One region of the Colwellia psychrerythraea 34H genome, then DNA from elsewhere that is predicted to be linked to it. Evidence: predicted binding sites of a transcription regulator. Region 1 holds the regulator's gene; each other region holds the start of a gene.

Region 1 (4,888 bases):
CCAGAATCAAAGGTATGTTGTGCCGCTAGTTCCCAACCATCAACGACAGCTGACTCACCATTACTTGGCGCGGTATTGGTAAAGACTGCAACTTGGTCATCTGCATCTGGTGCACTGACATCACTTCCTGTAGAAGGGTCAGTTAACAAACTACTATCAGCGGTAACAAAGGTTTTAGGATTTTTACTACTGGTTATAAAGTTAGCAACATGTTTCCTGAAATAACCCGCTGAAACATAACTAGCATCCGCGTAATACCATTCAATTGACAAGTCTAAGTTATCAGAGCTAAAAGGTACTAATGCAGCATTACCACTGGAAGACTGTAAGTTACCCTGGCGCACAGTATCTAACGACGTTATTGGACGCAAGCTACTTAAAGTAGGTCGTGAAATACTTCTTGATGCGGCAACACGAGCAACGAGTTCATCTGTGATTTCTAATTTAGTACTAAAATTAGGTAAAATTTGAGCATAACTGCTACTTTCATCAAAGTCTGAAGCTGGGCCATAAACCGCTAGCATTTCAGTTGCATCAAGAATATCTAATCGCTGAACATTAGCTTGTGTTGCGCCTACAGTGACATCAGTGCTTTCGTAACGGAAGCCACCAGTAGTATAGAGAGGCATACCTGCTATCTCGCCTTCAAAATCCAGCTCTAGATAAAAAGCAGTCGTTTCTTCTTTAACTTCAAAAGAGTTATTAGTTTTTACAGCGTTAAAATCAACGCCTTCAACTGCACCTAAGAAATCGAATAATGCTTCACCATCAAATTTTAACCATTGTGAAGGTGTACGACCGCTGCCACTAACATCACTTAAAAAGTCACTTCCTGCATCAAATACTTCTTGAGGGAAGGCGCTAACATCAGGGAAGTCTTGGTAATTACAGTAGGTACAATGAATTCCGCTAGTGGTATTATCCCAAGAATTTACTGTTTTGGTTTCAGTAGAATACATAGCACCAAAACGGGCAGCAGAGAAACCAGTATCTCCATCCGATAACCAAAGACTATCCCATTTTACTTGAGTAACAACATCCTCAATTTCTTTACTGTCTCGAATCATTACATGGGCACGACTGTTGGCGGGATCTAAATAATCAGAAACCCCCGTAGGTGAGACATAATCAGGACTATTTGGATCTTGATTAACACCATCTCCTTCTTGCTGACCACTGTAAATTGAAGGGTCTGGGGTTGCAAAGTCAGAGTAATAAGGCAAAATATTACCATCAACATTCCATTGAACTCGGTTGGCATAACCTAATAACGCTAAGCTACCACCACGACCATTATTTGGTTCTCTTTTAGCTGTTGAGTTACTTAAATCAAACTTCATATTTAAGTTATCATTAACATCCCAATCAAAGTTCAAACCAATAGAAAGTGAATCAGTTAAACGATCCGCTTTTTTAGCGTGAAAGTCAGTTGCTAAACCTGTTTCTTGATACATTGAAGTGATAGTACCATTGGCATCAACAACAGCATTTTCAACATTATCAGAAGTAAACCAATGACCATAAGATGTTGTATCAGATTTGACATCAAAGTCTGAATATAATGCATCTGCGGTAATGACAAGGTTATCTGAAGGTGCATACTGCAAGACTAAGTTTGCATTGGTACGTTCACGTTTTTCTGTGGTAACCAATGAATCAAAGTTTTGCGGAATAAATATATTACCGGTATATACGTCACCGGACTCTGTTACAGGAGCGCCTTTGCCGAAAGAAGAATTTTCACGCCAACCAGCACTTTGAGCACGATTTAATTTCGTTTCACGCTCTAAATACGAGATTGCAAATAAAGCACCAAAGGTATCATCATTAAAGGTATCACTTATCAAAAGTGACGCTTGTGGGGAGGTCTCTTCACTATTACCATCATAAGTTGCTTTGACACTACCCGCTAATTTAAAACCATTAATAGCAAAAGGTTTCGCCGTTTCAATATTAACCGTGGCGCCAATACCACCTGACTGTACCGTCGCTGATGATGTTTTATGCACATCTAGGGTTTTTACCATTTCGGCAGCAAGCGTATCAAAACTAAAATCACGACCTGGATCTTCAGAGGCTTGTTGTCGACCATTAACAAGTACTGTATTAAATTGTGGACCAAAACCACGCACGGTGATTTTTTGACCTTCACCACCCGATCTATCTATCGAGACGCCAGTAATACGTTGTAATGATTCTGCAAGGTTAGTGTCCGGAAACTTGCCAATATCCTCAGCAGAAATAGAATCAACTACGCCACTAGCTTCACGTTTTGTGTCTAAAGCGCGACCAAGAGCGCCTCTAATGCCTGTAACGGTGATTTTTTCAACGTCTTTTTCAGCTGTTTTACTGTCTTCAGCATGCGCTTGCACTGAAGCTGTTGACGCTAAAATTGCAATAATTGCTGTCGATAATGTATTTTTTTTAAACATGTTATCTGTCTTCCCCAAATCATTTTTATTATTTATGGAAAGCAGACCTTGACCACTCAATGTTGCAACTAACTCCGTATCCTCAAGTAAAAGTTTAATGGCTTGTTCAATAGAATAATTGCCAGTTAACTTATTTGCCGTTATATCACTTACTTTATCAAGTGAGAAAATGAGCGTTAAGTCGGCTTGCTCTGCAAATTGAGTGAGCGATAGATCTGCTCTTTGCTGAGGAATATTGAACGAATAGGTATTACTTAATTCAGCACTTTGAACATATGGAGCACACGCTAAAGCGAGTGTTGCTGCTATGCTAGCTGAGTTAAATTTTCGTTGTTCAATAACCTCAACAGTAAGTTTTTCACTTACAAATATTAAAGACGATTGAACAAGTTTTTTCCGCCAGTGCATCGGTAACCTTTTGTTATTTTTAGTGCGTTAATGTAGCCAAACTTAAAATCATTCTGACAAAACTATATTATATTTACTAGTTAATAATCTATGTGCTGGATATAGATGATGAAAGCTAAATTATGGTCTGGTAATAAAAATAGGGCTATATAAACGAGTATATACTTGGTTAAATTTACACGTGTCAAACCACCCTGTTGTCAATTAATAGCTTACTAACCATAAACTTAATTATTAGTAGTCATGTTGATAATTCATATAAAGTCAGCTGTGAACAACAATATACTCTCATGAAAACATAGGTAGATAATCATAATGTGAGGTGATTTCTGCACGTAAACAATAATTAGTTAGATATACCTAAGCGGGGCTTGCCTTTCATCACATCCTGTATATACTACCAGTAATACTGTGTAAATTTACAGGCTAAAGCTATGATAGATTCAACTACCGAATTACGCCCACTGACTAAACGACAGCAACAGATTTATGATTTAATCAAAGCAAAGATTCAAGATACAGGCATGCCACCTACACGTGCTGAAATCGCTAATTTTTTTGGTTTCAAATCAGCTAATGCCGCCGAAGAACACTTAAAAGCTTTAGCAAAAAAAGGCTACATTGAAATGCTTGCAGGCACTTCTCGTGGCATTCGCTTGGTTGAAGAAATGCTTGAAGCAGAAGGTTTACCACTGATAGGGCGAGTTGCCGCCGGTGAACCTATTTTGGCGCAAGAGCATATTGAAGAACATTATAAAATGGATGGTAATTTATTCCATCCTGCTGCCGATTATCTCTTGCGTGTAAATGGCGAAAGCATGAAAGATATCGGTATTCTAGACGGCGACTTACTTGCTGTGCATCAAACTACTGAAGTACAGAATGGTCAAGTTGTTGTTGCCCGTGTTGAAAATGATGTCACCGTAAAACGTTTCAAACGTGAAGGAAATGTTGTCTATTTGCATGCAGAAAATGAAGACTTCTCTCCTATTAAAGTCGACTTAGCTAATCAAGAGTTTAATATTGAGGGTATCGCCGTCGGTATTATTCGAAGTGGACGTTGGATGTAATCCATCATAGCCACTGTTACAGCATTCGTCATATTTATTACCTAATTACTGCGTAATAAATATGGCGTTTTTATTTATCTTCAATATTTTCCTTTCTAAATTTCCACGTGATTTTCTGTAATTCTTAAATCCCTTTATTAGATTTAATCAAAGCTAGTCCCAGTAGAGCTCACACTCTCTTTAGAGCTATTACTCCATTGAATTAAATGGCTTTTTTATAATTCCTCAGTTATAAAATGTTTGACCTAGATCAATTTTTAGCGTAATTCTATAAATAGTAACGCATACAAAACGAACATAAAAAGAATAAAAAGACGTCTGTTTGCTAATCCTGTCACACTAGTTCACTAGTACTATGACTGATTACTCTTTTACGTCGATAATTAACTTGATCTCTAAATTATGTATATTCGTCATGAACCGTTCTATATAGCGCAACCGTGGCTAAACCGAGCTCTTGTTAGTTGATAAAAATAATAATAACAACAACAGATATTCAGTTCAGTGAGTTATGAAGTACATTGCTGCACATCTGTTCTCTATCATTGAAAAGAGGAGATGCCGTGTGGGGAAACATAAGCTAATTTGGCTAGTGTTGGTCAGCCTATTTGCCAATTCAGCCTGGGCAGAGACGCAGTTAAACCTAACTAAAGGGGTTACTGCCGTTAGTAGAGACGTATATGATTTACATATGCTAGTGCTCTATATTTGTACTGCTATCGGTATTTTAGTTTTTGGCGCTATGTTTTGGTCGATTGCTTTTCACAGAAAATCTAAAGGTGCAAAGCCTGCTGATTTTCATGAAAGTACTAAAGTAGAAATTTTATGGACAGCAATACCCATTGTTATTTTAATCGCCATGGCAGTGCCTGCTACACAAACACTGATAGCGATGGAAGACAATGAGAACTCTGATGTTACGATTCAAATCACGGGCTCGCAATGGAAATGGCATTACAAATACTTTGACCAAGATAT
Region 2 (4,888 bases), 820 kb from region 1:
CAAAAAAGAAATAGAAAAAGACTACGGCGAAGGAGGCATTGATGAGGAAAACTATCAGTACCTGTTAGCTGAACTTGATAATACCTTATTGCAAGATATTGATACTACTTCGACTGAAGACAAAGTTACCACTACTGTAGTTAAGCCGTATTCTCCTCTTTGGCCACTAGGGTTAAGTGTCTTTATTATCATTTTCTCTGTGGCACTTTATAACAAGCAAGGCAGTTATAAAATTCTTACTGAGTTACCAGCAGGGCATGGGCAGCAAGAAGCTAAATCACAAGAAGAAATGCTAAAACAGCGTGAAACTGATGCTATGGCACATATTGAAAAACTGCAAAAACATATTGAATCAAACCCTGAAGATAGTGAAGCCTGGTATAACCTAGGGCAAACTTATGTTGCAGTCGGCGGCTTCGATGAAGCAGTTATTGCATTTAATCGGGTGATCAAAATTGAAGGGGAGCATGCCGATATTTTAGGTGCTATTGCTCAAGCGCTTTATTATAAAAATAATCAACAAATCAGTGACCAAGTACAAAAATATATTGATAAGGCATTAGCCCTTGATATAGATGATCCATCAACCAATATTTTATTGGGCATGCATAACTTTATTGGTGAAAATTACCAACAAGCGGTAATCCACTGGCAGCGTGTTATTGATGCAAATAATCAAGGCGTCAATATTACCGCATTAAAAGAAGCGGTTGCAGAAGCTAATAATCGACTCGGTGTCTCAGCAAGTAGCTCAGCAGAACAGTCAGTAAGTAGTTCTGCTGATAACCCAGCAGATGCAGCAGGACCTCAATTAAAAGTGAGTGTCCGTTTATCAGATGATATTGCTAAGCAATTAGCGCAAGGAGAAGATCGAGTAGTCTTTATATATGCGGTACCGACAAATGGTCAGCGTATGCCTCTTGCTGCGGTTAAGATGAAAGCTAGTGATTTACCTACTATCGTTGTGTTGAATAATAGTCAAGCGATGAGCAGTGAAAACAACTTAAGTAGTGTAGATAAAGTACACGTATATGCCATTGTCTCAATGCAAGGTGGTGTAGGCATTAAATCAGGTGACTATAAAGCTCAAGCGCTTGGTATCGATGTTAATCGCAGTGAAGCACTTGAATTAGTTGTGAATAAACTGGTTGAGTAACTTGTGCTGATAATACCTGTTACCATTGAAAATGCTCTAAATCAGCATCTTGGTTGGTAATGGGGTTATATCAAACGAATTCATCTATTGACCAATTGAGAGCTCCAGTACGAGTTTGAAACAAACATAAAATTAAATATAGTTTTCTATATTTAATTTTTTTTGTAATATTCTTAGTTTGTTAATGATCTTGAAAAGTCGAGTATAAAAAGCTTATATCGGCGTTATCTAATTTGATCAAGGCGCTGAATGGATGCAGCTGATGAGAAAATATAGAGGCATATTTTTCCTGAATAACCACTCTATTTGACTAATGCCTTGCCACTAAGACTTTTAATTCTCGTTAAGTGATCGATAAATGAGTCCGATGGGTATTATATACACGCTCCACTTGAAGATGCAGGATTCAGCTGGAATGATAAACGCCTTTAGGCAAGGCATTGATTGAAGAGAATAGTTATTCTATTGTCGAAATCAATAACGCAGTATAAAGCGTTTATAAACCAGCCCTTTGGGGAAAACTGAGCAAAACATACCCGTCGTTACATTTGTTGCTAAGGGGATACCATTAACAAAAAATGTGCCTTGATTATGATTCGCCCAGGTTTCCTGAAACGAGCATCTTCAAGTGGAACGGGTATATAAACTCAATAACTTAAAATAAGAAGAAAAAGCCAAATGAAATCTCGCTTTAGTGCACGTCAACAAAATAGTGATAATACCGCTGATGAAAATAAAAGCACAACAACAGCAGTATTATTAACTAATTTAGGATCACCCGATGAGCCGACAACAAGTGCAGTACGTCGTTATTTACGAGAGTTTTTATCAGATACACGTGTGGTCGAAATTCCGCGCTTAATTTGGCTATTAATTTTACACGGTATTATTTTACGCATTAGACCAGCAAAATCTGCCAAGTTGTACCAAACGGTTTGGCAAGATGATGGCGCGCCTTTGATATCAATTACGGCGGCACAGAAAGAAAAAATGGCGACGAAAATAAAATCTCAATACGGTGACAATGTTATTGTTGATTTTGCCATGCGTTATGGAAACCCATCAATTGCGAGTGTATTACAAAAATTTCAGCAACAAGGTGTTGATAAACTTGTTGTGTTACCTCTATATCCTCAATACGCAGGTCCAACGACAGCGTCCACTTTTGATGCTGTTAGTAAAGAATTACAAAAATGGCGCTATATACCATCGATACACTTTTTAAATACCTATCATAACAATCCATTCTATATACAAGCATTAGCTGAAACAGTTAAAGAGCATGTAGCAAGCCATGGTAAGCCCGAGCGCTTAGTGTTGTCATATCATGGTATGCCAGAGCTATTTCATAAGTGGGGAGATCCCTATTATGACTTCTGTCAGGAAACAACTTCACTACTCAAAAGGCTATTACTTGAAAGTGATTTAGGTTTTACTGATGATGAAATTATTATGACCTTCCAATCACGTTTCGGTAAGGCTGAGTGGCTTAAGCCGTATACGGATGAGACCCTGGAAAATCTTCCTAAGCAAGGTATAAAACACGTTGCTATTATGAGCCCTGCATTTAGTGCTGATTGTCTTGAAACCCTTGAAGAGTTAATTCACGAAAATAGTGAAGTATTCTTAGAAGCAGGTGGTGAAAGCTATCATTATATTGCTGCGCTAAATGATCGTGATGATCATATTGATGCCTTGTTTGATGTGTTGGCACCAACATTGGGGGCGCCCAACCTTAACTAGGTATTTAATGAACAAAATTAGTCAGTCGCCAATTCAATAAACTCACTTGCTAAGCTATATAAAAATAGTATACTGTTTTTATATACAGTTTATGGCGGTGGGTGCATTATGGGTAATCAGAAAAAAATAATTCACATTGATATGGACTGCTTTTATGCTGCTATTGAAATGCGAGATTTTCCTGAATATCAAAATATCCCATTGGCCGTTGGTGGTGATGGCCCGCGTAGTGTCTTATGTACTAGTAATTATCAAGCTCGTCAGTTTGGTGTCCGTTCAGCCATGCCGGCGATTAAAGCCAAACAGCTTTGTCCACACCTTAAAATTGTTCATGGCCGCATGGATGTTTATAAAGAAACCTCCAAAAATATTAGAGAAATATTTTCTCGTTATACCGATCTCATTGAACCTTTATCTTTAGATGAGGCCTATCTGGATGTTACTGATGCAACAATGTGTCAGGGTAGTGCAACGCTTATTGCTGAGAGAATTAGAGCTGATATCTTTAATGAATTAAATTTAACGGCATCAGCAGGCATTGCACCGAATAAGTTTTTAGCAAAAATTGCCAGTGATGAAAATAAACCTAATGGTCAATGCGTTATTACCCCAGATAAAGTCGCTAACTTTGTTGAACAACTTTCATTAAAGAAAATACCCGGTATTGGTCCAAAAACGTTTGAAAAATTAAATAGGCATGGTTATGTAACTTGTGCTGATGTACGTCAAAGTAATATTCGAGCGCTACAAAATATTGTCGGTAAGTTTGCTAATAGCTTGTACTTAAAATCACATGGTGTCGATAATCGAGATTTAGAAGTCAGCCGGCAACGCAAATCTCTCGCCATCGAAACAACATTGGCGCACGATATATCTACTCAAGATGAGTGTAAGCTTGTTATTGATTCCTTATACCAAAAATTACTCACTAGACTCGCTCCCCACAGTAATAGGGAAATCATTAGGCAAGGTGTGAAGCTTAAGTTTACTGATTTTAATCAAACAACCGTAGAAACACAAAGCAACGAGTGTCAGCAAGCCCTTTTTATCAGTTTATTATCAAAGGCATATAGCCGCTCAAATAAACGCGGTGTACGGCTTGTTGGTCTAACACTAGGATTTGCTGATAGTCCAGGCGAAAGTCAGCAGTTGTCTCTTTCGCTATAGCACTTATTATCAGATCAGAGTGGCATTGAAAAATACGGCACTACATTGTGCCGTGATTTTATTAGAACGACCAGAACATTCCAAACTAGCATTGCTACAAAAACTAACCCTGCGTTATTTTTCGTCGAAGAGATTGATGCGGCTTTCGAAATTTGAGCCCAAAAGGCTATTTGAGGGATGAGTGCATTGTTGTCAGTCGCTGTCGATATCAATTGAATCGAGGCTCTGGTTGGCTTTACATAGCTAATGAACTAGAACAAAAAGGCGTCTGCACAACATTTATCCAAGAATTGCGTGAAAGTTGTGAAATTGATTGGTATCTTCAAGGTGAGCTTGCGTATAATAAGCAGCACAAAAAGAACAAGCTAAGAAAATTCGTTTTTTATAATACCCTGGTTATTCCCGTGATTAAATTTTTCGGTATAAAGCTAAAGCCATAATGAACGTAGACCCTAATTAAAATAGACCTAAATCGATTTGTAGAGTATCCCATGATTAAAAGCACCGCAGAAGTCCGTCAGGCATTTTTAGATTTTTTTGCCACCAAACAACATCAAATAGTTAAAAGTAGCTCACTTGTTCCTGGTAATGATGCAACGTTATTATTTACCAATGCAGGCATGGTTCCTTTTAAAGATGTTTTTTTAGGTGCTGAGACACGTAGTTATACACGAGCAACCTCTGCACAACGCTGTGTACGAGCCGGTGGTAAGCATAACGATTTAGAAAATGTTGGCTACACTGCACGTCATCACACTTTTTTCGAAATGATGGGTAACTTTAGTTTTGGTGATTACTTCAAAAATGATGCAATTAGTTATG
Region 3 (4,888 bases), 1.1 Mb from region 1:
TGGCTTAGCCGCACAGTTTTATTTTGGTAAAAAAATTAATGAATTAAGTCATGCCCAAATGGCTTTATTGATAGCTCAAGTTAAAGGACCAAGTTACTACGACCCATGGCGTCATCCAGAACGTGCGACAGAGCGCCGAGACCTTATTCTTAGGCTTATGTTTGAACAACACTTATTACCACTTGTTGATTTTGAACAGGCAGCAGAATCAACACTATCTATTAGGTCTAATCGACGATTAGCCAAAAAAAATTACCCGGCTTATTTACAACTAGTTAATGCAGAATTAAATCAACACCTGTCGAGTTTTACTCAAAAGTCAGGTATTAAAGTATTTACCGGATTTTCACACAGAAGCCAGCAATTATTAGAGCAAAGTGTTGCCAAGCAATTACCTTTACTAGAACGGAAATACCACCAAAAGAATCTAGAAGCGGCGATGGTGGTTACTGATATTGCTAGTGGTGAAATTAGGGCGCTCGTTGGTGGTCGGGAAAGTGGATATGCCGGCTTTAATCGAGCACTTAATGCTAAGCGTCATATTGGTTCATTAATTAAACCAGCCATTTATGTTGCGGCACTTGAGCGTTATCAGCAATATAATTTTGCTACTATTTTAGATGATAAGGCGATTACCTTAAGAAATGGTACCGGTAAAAAGTGGCAACCAAAAAACTATGATGGGAAATATCGAGGGCAGGTTTCGTTAATTGAAGGGTTAGTCTTTTCACTCAATGTACCCACTATTAATTTGGGTATGAGTTTAGGTTTGGATAGCGTAGCCGATGCTATTAAAGCGTTGGGCTATCAGCAGAAACTTAAAATGCGTCCTTCTGTTTTATTGGGTGCAGTGAATATGTCGCCATTGGAAATCAACCAATTATATTTAGCGATTGCTAATAATGGTTATTACCAAAAGACCCATACCATCACCAAAATACTCTCATCAAATAACGAGACGCTCTGGCAAAAGCAGCAATCAAGCGAGCAACGTTTATCAAGTAATGCGGCCTATTTACTTGATTACGCTTTAGAAAGAGTCACTCAAGTGGGCACAGCTAGATCACTTACTTGGCGTTTAAATAACAAAAAAGTCGCGGGTAAAACAGGTACAAGTAACGCCTTACGAGATAGTTGGTTCATCGGTTATGACAGCAAGCATTTAATAACAACCTGGTTGGGTAAAGATAATAATAAACCAACGGGTTTGACGGGGAGTAGTGGAGCGTTACCTTTGTTCGCTGACTTCATAAATAAACAGGGCGTAATAAATAAAGTTGAAGCTAAACCAGAAAGTATTGTGGTCACTCTTTTTGAGCAGCAAACGGGTAATGCAGTCACAGATAAATGCGCCAATACGGTGATCTATCCTGCGGTGCGAGACGGCATTGTAACTTCAAAGGACTGTTTACAAGAAAAAGAGGATCATAGGTCTTGGTTTGAAAGGGTTTTTGGCGAGTAGTGAGTTTTTAAGTTTACTAGCTGTAAATATGAGCGCTCAAAATTATCATGTTGAGCGCTCTTATTTAGTCATCATATTAAAAAGTTACTTGTACTTTTGTTAATGCTGCAACATCTGTAATGCGCACATTACCTAAACTTTTTTGTAATCTAGCTGCCGTTTTATCAGCACCATAGCTTTCTGCAAAGGTGATAACATCCTCACCGTTACACATTAATTTCAACGCAACTGTTTTAGTTTTTAAGCGATAATATTTAGTTGTGCCTTTGAACTTTATAACACTATTGCTCTTAGCGGCTTTACAAACATCTATCAAGGCTTTTTCCATATAGGGAGTCATTGCTGCTTGGCTGGGTAAACTAATAGCTAATAAAGGTAAAGTAGCGGCAAGAGCAAGTAAGGTTTTTTTGAAAGTAGTCATGGTAGTTCTCCATAGGTTTATTTTATATCGTTAGTTTTTATTTGGCCCTGTTATGCAAGGCACACCATAATAGTGGACTCTTTTTAGTTAAAAGTTGTAACCATTTACCCAGAGGATGTAAGTAAAAATCAAGCGTTAAAACGTGTATATTCGCTAAGTGATTGATTGCCTTTTTATTCAGCAGAAAATGTTGTTTAATACTGACATTAATATTTACATTTGGTGATACATTGACATCTGAAAGTTGCAGTAGAGGCTATTAAACTTGCGATGATTAACGCGTTTTTAAAGCTTCAATGATCTGGCTTATTGAAAGTAGTTATATTTAACTGTTTTTATATACAGCTTGAGTGCTAATTATGCTATTGTGATGAATATTATTTATGTAAACGTTAATTTTTTAACAGCGTTATGAGCCTTTAATTAGCTCAAAATGTAAGAATGGGGAAATCTAATGGCAGTTGAAAGTCGGTTTGTAGTAATTAGAAACGGGGTAGAGGCGAAAACATTTATGGATAAGAAATCAGCTGATGAATATGACAAAATGTTGGATATGGCTGATAACTTGAGCCAAATGTTCTCTCAATCTTCGGTAGAATTAAGCGATAATGCCAATGAAGAGTTGAGTATTTTCTTAGCACAACATCGAGAAGAAGTACTTGTCGCCTTATTAGCAAAAAAACCGACAAAAGCAATCATTAAAAAGTCAGTTGAAAAAGTAACTGATTTACCTATTGCTGAAATTGAAATAAAAAAGCCGGCGGCTAAAGCGAAAAAGAGTAAAGCAAAAGTAACGACCACCAAACTGAGCGAAGCTAGTTAAGTGAATATGATGTGTTGCGGTTAACATTCTATGCTTGAATATAAACTTATTCGCAGTAAGCGTAGGAAAACACTGGCACTGCAGGTTAAACATGGTCAAGTGACTGTGAGAGCCCCTCATTATGTTACATCAGCTTTTATTGATACTTTTATTCAAGAAAAGTCAGCTTGGCTGCGTAGTAAATTAGCTGAGCAACAAAAAACACCTGAATATTGTGACTTCAGTCAAGGTTCAAACTTGCTTTACTTAGGCGAGAAAGTCATTCTCAATATCTGTATAGCAAAAAAATCTGAGGTGTATTTTAGCCATCTTGTGATTGCTGAAATAGAACCAAAGAATTATCAAGAAATTACGACTAAGCAACTTAATGTTGCTATAAGTGAAAAAATTCATTCTAGGTTAATAAATCCTTTAGCAATATCTAAACAGATAAAAAAACAACTCGAAGTCTACTTTAAACAGCAAGCTGAACAGTTATTCAGTGAGCGCCTTGAAAGGATTAGTAAACAAATATCCTTGTGCCCAACAGCGATAAATATTCGTCAGTACCGTGCTCGTTGGGGAAGTTGTAATAATCGAGGTGAAGTAAGTTTTAATTACCTCTTAATGATGACGCCTTTAACTGTTATTGATTATGTGATCGTTCATGAGTTATGCCACTTAGAGCATTTAAATCACTCTAAAGAGTTTTGGCACCTCGTTGAAAAATTCTGCCCAAACTATGAAATTGCCAAAAAATGGCTTAATACTTATCAATCGCAATTACAGTGGCAAAACCCTCACTAAAGCCAACAAAATATTTGAAGAACAATGATCTTTGTCACAAAATTGGACAATATACCTACCCTTAACTACACTTTTTGCTGTAGCAATAAATTATAATTAATTCATTAACTCGCTGTTATTTATTATTTAAATTTTAAAAGGCATTGTGATGAAAATTAATTTCGATAGCATTAAAATTATCACGGTTTATATCAGCTCAGCGGTATTCTCTATTGCTTGTGCTTCTTTTATTATTGGTGGCTAATTGTAATGGCATATATGCGCCGTTGTTGATTAACCATTAGCTACACCTACTTTGTATTTACCCTTCAACCTCACTATCTAACTAAATAGATACTTATTATATTTTGTAGTATTTATATTTCAAAACACTAGTCCCCTCTTATGTAGATCTGAAGTCAGTTACGTCGCACTTATGCTCTTTTTTTATCTATTTAGTTAGATACAAAGTGGAGTGATTTCGTGTTAAAAGTACGAGTTTGTCACTTATAAATGAACTATCTACATAATATTGTTAAAAAAATGAATTGTTGATTAACAATTGCTTTTATTTAGGGTAAATTATCACCAATAAAATAAAATAAGGTCCCTCCTTCTATGAGCCCATCGGTGCTTATTTGTGATGATTCAAACATGGCCAGAAAGCAAGTGCTTAGAAGTCTTCCTGAAGAATGGAAAGATTCCGTTCAGATTGCCTGTAATGGTGCAGAAGCGCTAACAATTTTACGTGATAATAGCATCGAAATTCTCTTTCTTGATCTTACTATGCCGGGTATTGATGGTATTGGTGTTTTACAGGGCATAAAAAAATTAAACCTTAATTGCAGTGTTTTTGTTATTTCAGCAGATATTCAGCCTGAAATGCAAAATAAGGTAAAAGCACTAGGAGCAAAAGAGTTTATGCGTAAGCCTGTAAAAGCAGATCTATTACTTAATAATTTGCGCCAACATGGCCTTTTATGAATCAATTTCACCTAACTGAAGACCAACAAGATTGCTTACAAGAGCTTATTAATATTGCTATGGGACAAGCAAGTGATCAACTTGCCCGTTATCTAGATACTTTTGTTTATTTGAAGGTCCCGAGTATTGAGAGTGTAGAAGCTAAAGATTTGATGAAAACCTTGAGTCAACAGAAAAATACCGTGGCCGTTGTAAGCCAAGGTTTTTTTGGTTATGAAGGTATTCGAGGTGAGGCTTTATTGGTTTACAAAGAAGAGAACTCTGGTCGAATTGCTGATTTATTGGGATATGAACCAGATGAATTATCACAAGATGAGCAATTAATTGATATTAGTTCCATCTTAACGACAACTTTTTTAAATGTATTTGCTCAGCAAATTAATAATCAATTGTCTTATAACGCGCCCAAATTACTGCCGAATGTACAGGAAAT
Region 4 (4,888 bases), 1.3 Mb from region 1:
TCTGTTTTCCGATTAATTAATCGCTCATCTGCTCACCTATTATTACAACCAACTGCTAGCATTGAAGGTTCACTTAAAGAACTGAAAAAGTTTGGTGTTTTCGCTAAAGTTACTATCGATATTGCTGAAGAACTCGGCTTTATAGCTTTAATTGGCAAACAAGCAAGTTCCCTAATACAGCAAGAGTTCTCTCAAGTTCCTGATAGCTTAACGCCAGTAGTGCAAATTGGTTCAACTAGTTTAGTCTATCTTTCTGGTGAACAACCGCGTTATATCATTATTGATGACAAAGCCACTATCACAGCAATCACTGAAAAATTAGCACTACCTACTTATTCACAATCAGTATGGAATTTATTAGAAATAACCCAAGGTTTTCCTATTTTAACAGCAAATACTAGTGGTCATTACGTACCTCAAATGCTTAATTTACAAGCGATTAATGGCATAAGTTTCACTAAAGGTTGCTATTTAGGACAAGAAACTGTCGCTAGAATGCAATATTTAGGAAAAAACAAACGTGCATTATTTTGCTTAAACTCTCAACTTGAGCAACCTTTTCAATCGGATGATGTTATTGAAAAGCAATTAGGTGAAAACTGGCGAAAAGCTGGCGATATTCTCGCCCATTATCAAGCTGATGATGGTAGTTGTGTCATTCAAGCGATATTAGCGAATGATGGTGACTTGCCTATACTGCGCATTGCTTCTCAAGCTGACTCCGTAGTAACAAATCAAACATTACCTTATACCCTTATAGCTGAATAACTCTTACAGCTGAATAAACTCAAATTTTAAAAAAATTAGGATGAAACATGAAAATAGCTAAAAATAATGTCGTTGTTATGCACTATGCAGTATCTGACAGTGAAGGCACTTTAATTGATAGCTCTTACGAAGATAAACCAATGGCTATTATCCAAGGTAGTGGATATTTAATCCCTGGCTTAGATGATGCCCTTGTCGATCATCAAGCTGGTGATAAATTTGAAGTTGCTGTTGCTTGTGATCAAGCTTACGGCGAACGTCATGATGATTATGTACAAACGGTACCAAGGGAAGTACTTGCTGGTGTTGAAGATCTTGCTCTTGGTACCCAGCTACGTGCAACAACTGATGATGGTGAGCAAACGGTTATTGTTATTGACGTGCAAGATGATGTTATTACTGTTGACGGTAATCATCCTCTTTCAGGCTTAGACTTAAGCTTTGACGTTGAAGTTATCGAAGTACGTGAAGCCACTGCTGAAGAACTTGAACATGGCCATGTTCATAGTGAAGGTGGTTGTGGGCACGACCACGAATAAAGTTTTCTGATTAGTTTGTAACATGCTACAAACTATCGGACATAAAAAAACGTAACCTTACGTCTAAGGTTACGTTTTTTTTCGCTGAGTTTTTGCTAAATGTTATTAACAAAAACTCGTGCTAATTATTCAGTTATGCTTTTTCTTTTTCTTTTACTTCTGATTTATCTTCTGCCACAACAGTTTTTGATAAAAACATATCGCGTAATTTAGTATCAACATCTTTAGCCATTTCAGGATGTTCATCTAAATATTTAGCAGCATTAGCTTTACCTTGACCAATTCTTTCACCATTACAGCTATACCAAGCACCTGCTTTCTCTACAAACTCATGCTTAACGCCTAATTCAATTAACTCACCTAAGTTGTTAATTCCTTCACCGTATAAAATTTGGAATTCAGCTTGTTTAAACGGTGGCGCAATTTTGTTTTTAACGACTTTCACACGCGTTTCATTACCAACGATTTCATCACCGTTTTTAACCGCGCCAATACGACGGATATCTAAACGTACAGAAGCGTAGAATTTTAACGCATTACCACCGGTCGTCGTTTCTGGGCTACCAAACATAACACCAATTTTCATACGAATTTGGTTAATGAAGATAAGCATAGTATTAGATTTTTTCAAATTACCGGTAAGTTTACGCATCGCTTGTGACAACATACGTGCTTGCAAGCCCATATGTGAATCACCCATATCGCCTTCAATTTCAGCTTTAGGTGTAAGCGCGGCAACAGAGTCAACTACAATAACGTCGATAGCACCAGAGCGCGTTAACATATCAACAATTTCTAGAGCTTGTTCGCCGGTATCAGGTTGAGAAATTAATAACTCATCAATGTTAACACCTAATTTTTCAGCATAAACAGGGTCAAGAGCATGCTCTGCATCGATAAAAGCACAAACTTTACCATTGCGTTGTGCTTCAGCAATAACTTCTAAAGTTAACGTGGTTTTACCGCTTGATTCAGGACCATAAATTTCAACAACTCGACCCATTGGTAAGCCGCCAGCACCTAAGGCGATATCTAAGCCTAATGAACCCGTAGAAATAGTTTCTACATCCATGGTGGTATTATCACCAAGCTTCATTATTGAACCTTTACCGAATTGACGTTCAATTTGGGCTAAGGCTGCTGATAGTGCTTTTTCTTTATCGTCTTTCATAGATTACTCCGCGAGCAGTTGTGTTATTTCGTTTTGATGAGACAAGTATACTGTAAGTTCGTACAGTATCAAGTTTTATTACAACTTTTTTTATTTTAAATAAAAAAACAACTTAACGTTACTTTTAATCAATTGAAATATAAAGAATAAAAACATAACAATAACTTTTCACAATTCAAACGAAAAAAGTTACTTCTCTCTTTTAATCCCGATAAATAACTTCGCTTACACAGTACTTTATCAATCATGAATATTACGATTTAATAGACAATACTAATGTGCTAATTTTTCACGTCCAATACTAACAATTTGCTCTGAAATCTTTTTGTTAACCCCTTTTACTAGTACCCAACTGTGCCAATATAATGTCTCTACTAATTCCTTACCAGGGCATAAACTTATTAATTGACCCGCGATTAACTCTTGCTCTATTTGCAATTTGGGTATCAAGCAATAAGCAACGCCCTGCTTCGCTAACGGGATAAACGCTTCTGATGAACGAACACTATGACAATAATACTCACTGGCTGCCAAGTTAAAGTGTCTTGCAATATAACGTACGTGCATATCATCTTTATGATCATAACTTATCGCTGGCGCCATCTTTAATGAGTTTTGGTTTACCCCTTCCGGAAAGTATTTTTTAGCAAAAGCTTTACTGGCCACCAAACAATATTCCATCTCACCAAGCTTGAAAGAGCGATAACCTTTTAAGGGTTTTTCAATAGTGCTTACTGCGCCAATAGCTTGGCCGCTTCGTAACTTATCTAAAGTTCTCTCTTCATGTTCAATAATTAAATTCAACTCAACTAAGTGATTTTTAAGTACTGGTGTAATTGCATCAATAAACCAGGTAGCAATACTGTCTGCGTTAACCGCTAGTGAGATTTTCATCGGCTTAATTGGCTGATCTGGAGATAATAGTGGTACCAGCTCATGCTCAAGTTGTTTCACTTTTTTAAAATGACTTAGTAATTGTTCACCTGCGGGTGTCGCGACGATAGGTTGATTACGAATAAGAACCGGTTGTCCAACATGCTCTTCTAACGCTTTAATGCGTTGAGATATTGCTGATTGTGAAATGAATAGTTTTTGTGCCGCCAACTCGAAGCTTTGTAGTTCGATAACTTCAGCCAGCGCAGCAAGCAGTTTATAGTCAAAATTTGCCATAATCCCACACAATCCTTCATAAGTTTTACTAATGATAGTTAATTATTATTAATTATATTTAAATGGAGGATTAATGCAAACTAGCGCTTATCAAATTTACAGACTATTTATCGAGTACCATTATGAGCTTATTAGTTTTAGCAAAAGGTTTTACCCTAACATTAAGTATGATCATACCTATTGGTACGCAAAACTCTATGTTAATCAATCAGGGCATTCATCAAAATCATCATAAAATGACCGCCGCTCTTTTTGTTCTTTACGATGCTTTATTAATAAGTATGGGCGTACTTGGCGGTAGCATTTTACTGTCACATAACGCCACTTTATTCAATGTACTCACTTGGGGTGGTATCTTGTTTTTAAGTGTTTATGGCCTATTGTCGATGAAATCTGCATTTGTGCGAAGTAAGAATACTGCTGATACTATTTTGAAAAAGAAATCAGCAAAAATTATTTTTCTGACAACCTTGGCCGTTACTTTTTTAAATCCACATGCTTACATTGACACCGTAATGGTTATTGGCAGTGTTGGCGGGCAATACTCAGATGAGGTAAAAGTGTATTTCCTTATTGGTTGTATTTTTGGTTCGTTAACTTGGTTTAGCTGTTTAGCATTTGGCGCAGCCAAACTTTCAAAACAATTAAGCAAACCAAAAGTAAAAATGACGATAGATATAATTATTGCTTTAGTAATGTGGTTAATTGCTTGGTCGCTGTTTACTACATGGATGGCCAGATAATCCCAGTAGCACGGAATAATTATTAAAAAGTGAAGAAATGGTAATACTGCTTATGGCATAATCTAGGGAAATACCGCTAGGTATAAATATCCCTAGTATAAAGCTAGTAATAACATAAGAGTTTTAGCATTTCATGACCACTGCCACAAAAGATCTTTCATCACACACCCCTATGATGCGCCAGTACTTAACTATTAAGGCTGAATTTCCACATACTTTGATCTTTTATCGCATGGGTGATTTTTATGAATTATTTTTTGACGATGCCAAAAAAGCTTCTGACTTATTAGATATATCACTTACCGCTCGGGGTAAAACTGGCGGTAATGCTATTCCAATGGCGGGTGTGCCATATCATGCGGCTGAAAACTACTTAGCGAAGCTAGTCGCCCTAGGTGAATCGGTCGCTATTTGTGAGCAAATTGGCGATCCTGCCACGAGTAAAGGCCCAGTAGAGCGAAAAGTCGTACGTGTTATTACACCCGGTACTGTTAGTG

What was found. The regulator LexA, encoded in region 1, represses DNA repair genes until DNA is damaged. The targets are predictions, from matches to a motif close to TACTGTATNNNNATACAGTA.
Region 2: the regulator LexA is predicted to act here: its motif matches at 2,970-2,989, upstream of dinB (DNA polymerase IV).
Region 3: the regulator LexA is predicted to act here: its motif matches at 2,211-2,230, upstream of CPS_RS19240 (YebG family protein).
Region 4: the regulator LexA is predicted to act here: its motif matches at 2,527-2,546, upstream of recA (recombinase RecA).

The regions. Positions count from the first base shown of each region.
Region 1 covers NC_003910.7:239,354-244,241, reverse strand. The annotation lists gene CPS_RS01090 (TonB-dependent receptor) at 1-2,432, opposite strand, end outside; gene lexA (transcriptional repressor LexA) at 3,275-3,910, shown strand; gene coxB (cytochrome c oxidase subunit II) at 4,476-4,888, shown strand, end outside.
Region 2 covers NC_003910.7:1,064,226-1,069,113, forward strand. The annotation lists gene ccmI (c-type cytochrome biogenesis protein CcmI) at 1-1,156, shown strand, start outside; gene hemH (ferrochelatase) at 1,835-2,899, shown strand; gene dinB (DNA polymerase IV) at 3,008-4,066, shown strand; gene alaS (alanine--tRNA ligase) at 4,558-4,888, shown strand, end outside.
Region 3 covers NC_003910.7:4,524,777-4,529,664, reverse strand. The annotation lists gene mrcB (penicillin-binding protein 1B) at 1-1,462, shown strand, start outside; gene CPS_RS19245 (DUF3718 domain-containing protein) at 1,539-1,883, opposite strand; gene CPS_RS19240 (YebG family protein) at 2,395-2,706, shown strand; gene CPS_RS19235 (M48 family metallopeptidase) at 2,737-3,492, shown strand; gene CPS_RS19230 (response regulator) at 4,090-4,455, shown strand; gene CPS_RS19225 (hypothetical protein) at 4,452-4,888, shown strand, end outside.
Region 4 covers NC_003910.7:4,348,028-4,352,915, forward strand. The annotation lists gene ygfZ (tRNA-modifying protein YgfZ) at 1-768, shown strand, start outside; gene CPS_RS18495 (FKBP-type peptidyl-prolyl cis-trans isomerase) at 816-1,307, shown strand; gene recA (recombinase RecA) at 1,441-2,478, opposite strand; gene CPS_RS18505 (ArgP/LysG family DNA-binding transcriptional regulator) at 2,752-3,648, opposite strand; gene CPS_RS18510 (LysE/ArgO family amino acid transporter) at 3,771-4,391, shown strand; gene mutS (DNA mismatch repair protein MutS) at 4,525-4,888, shown strand, end outside.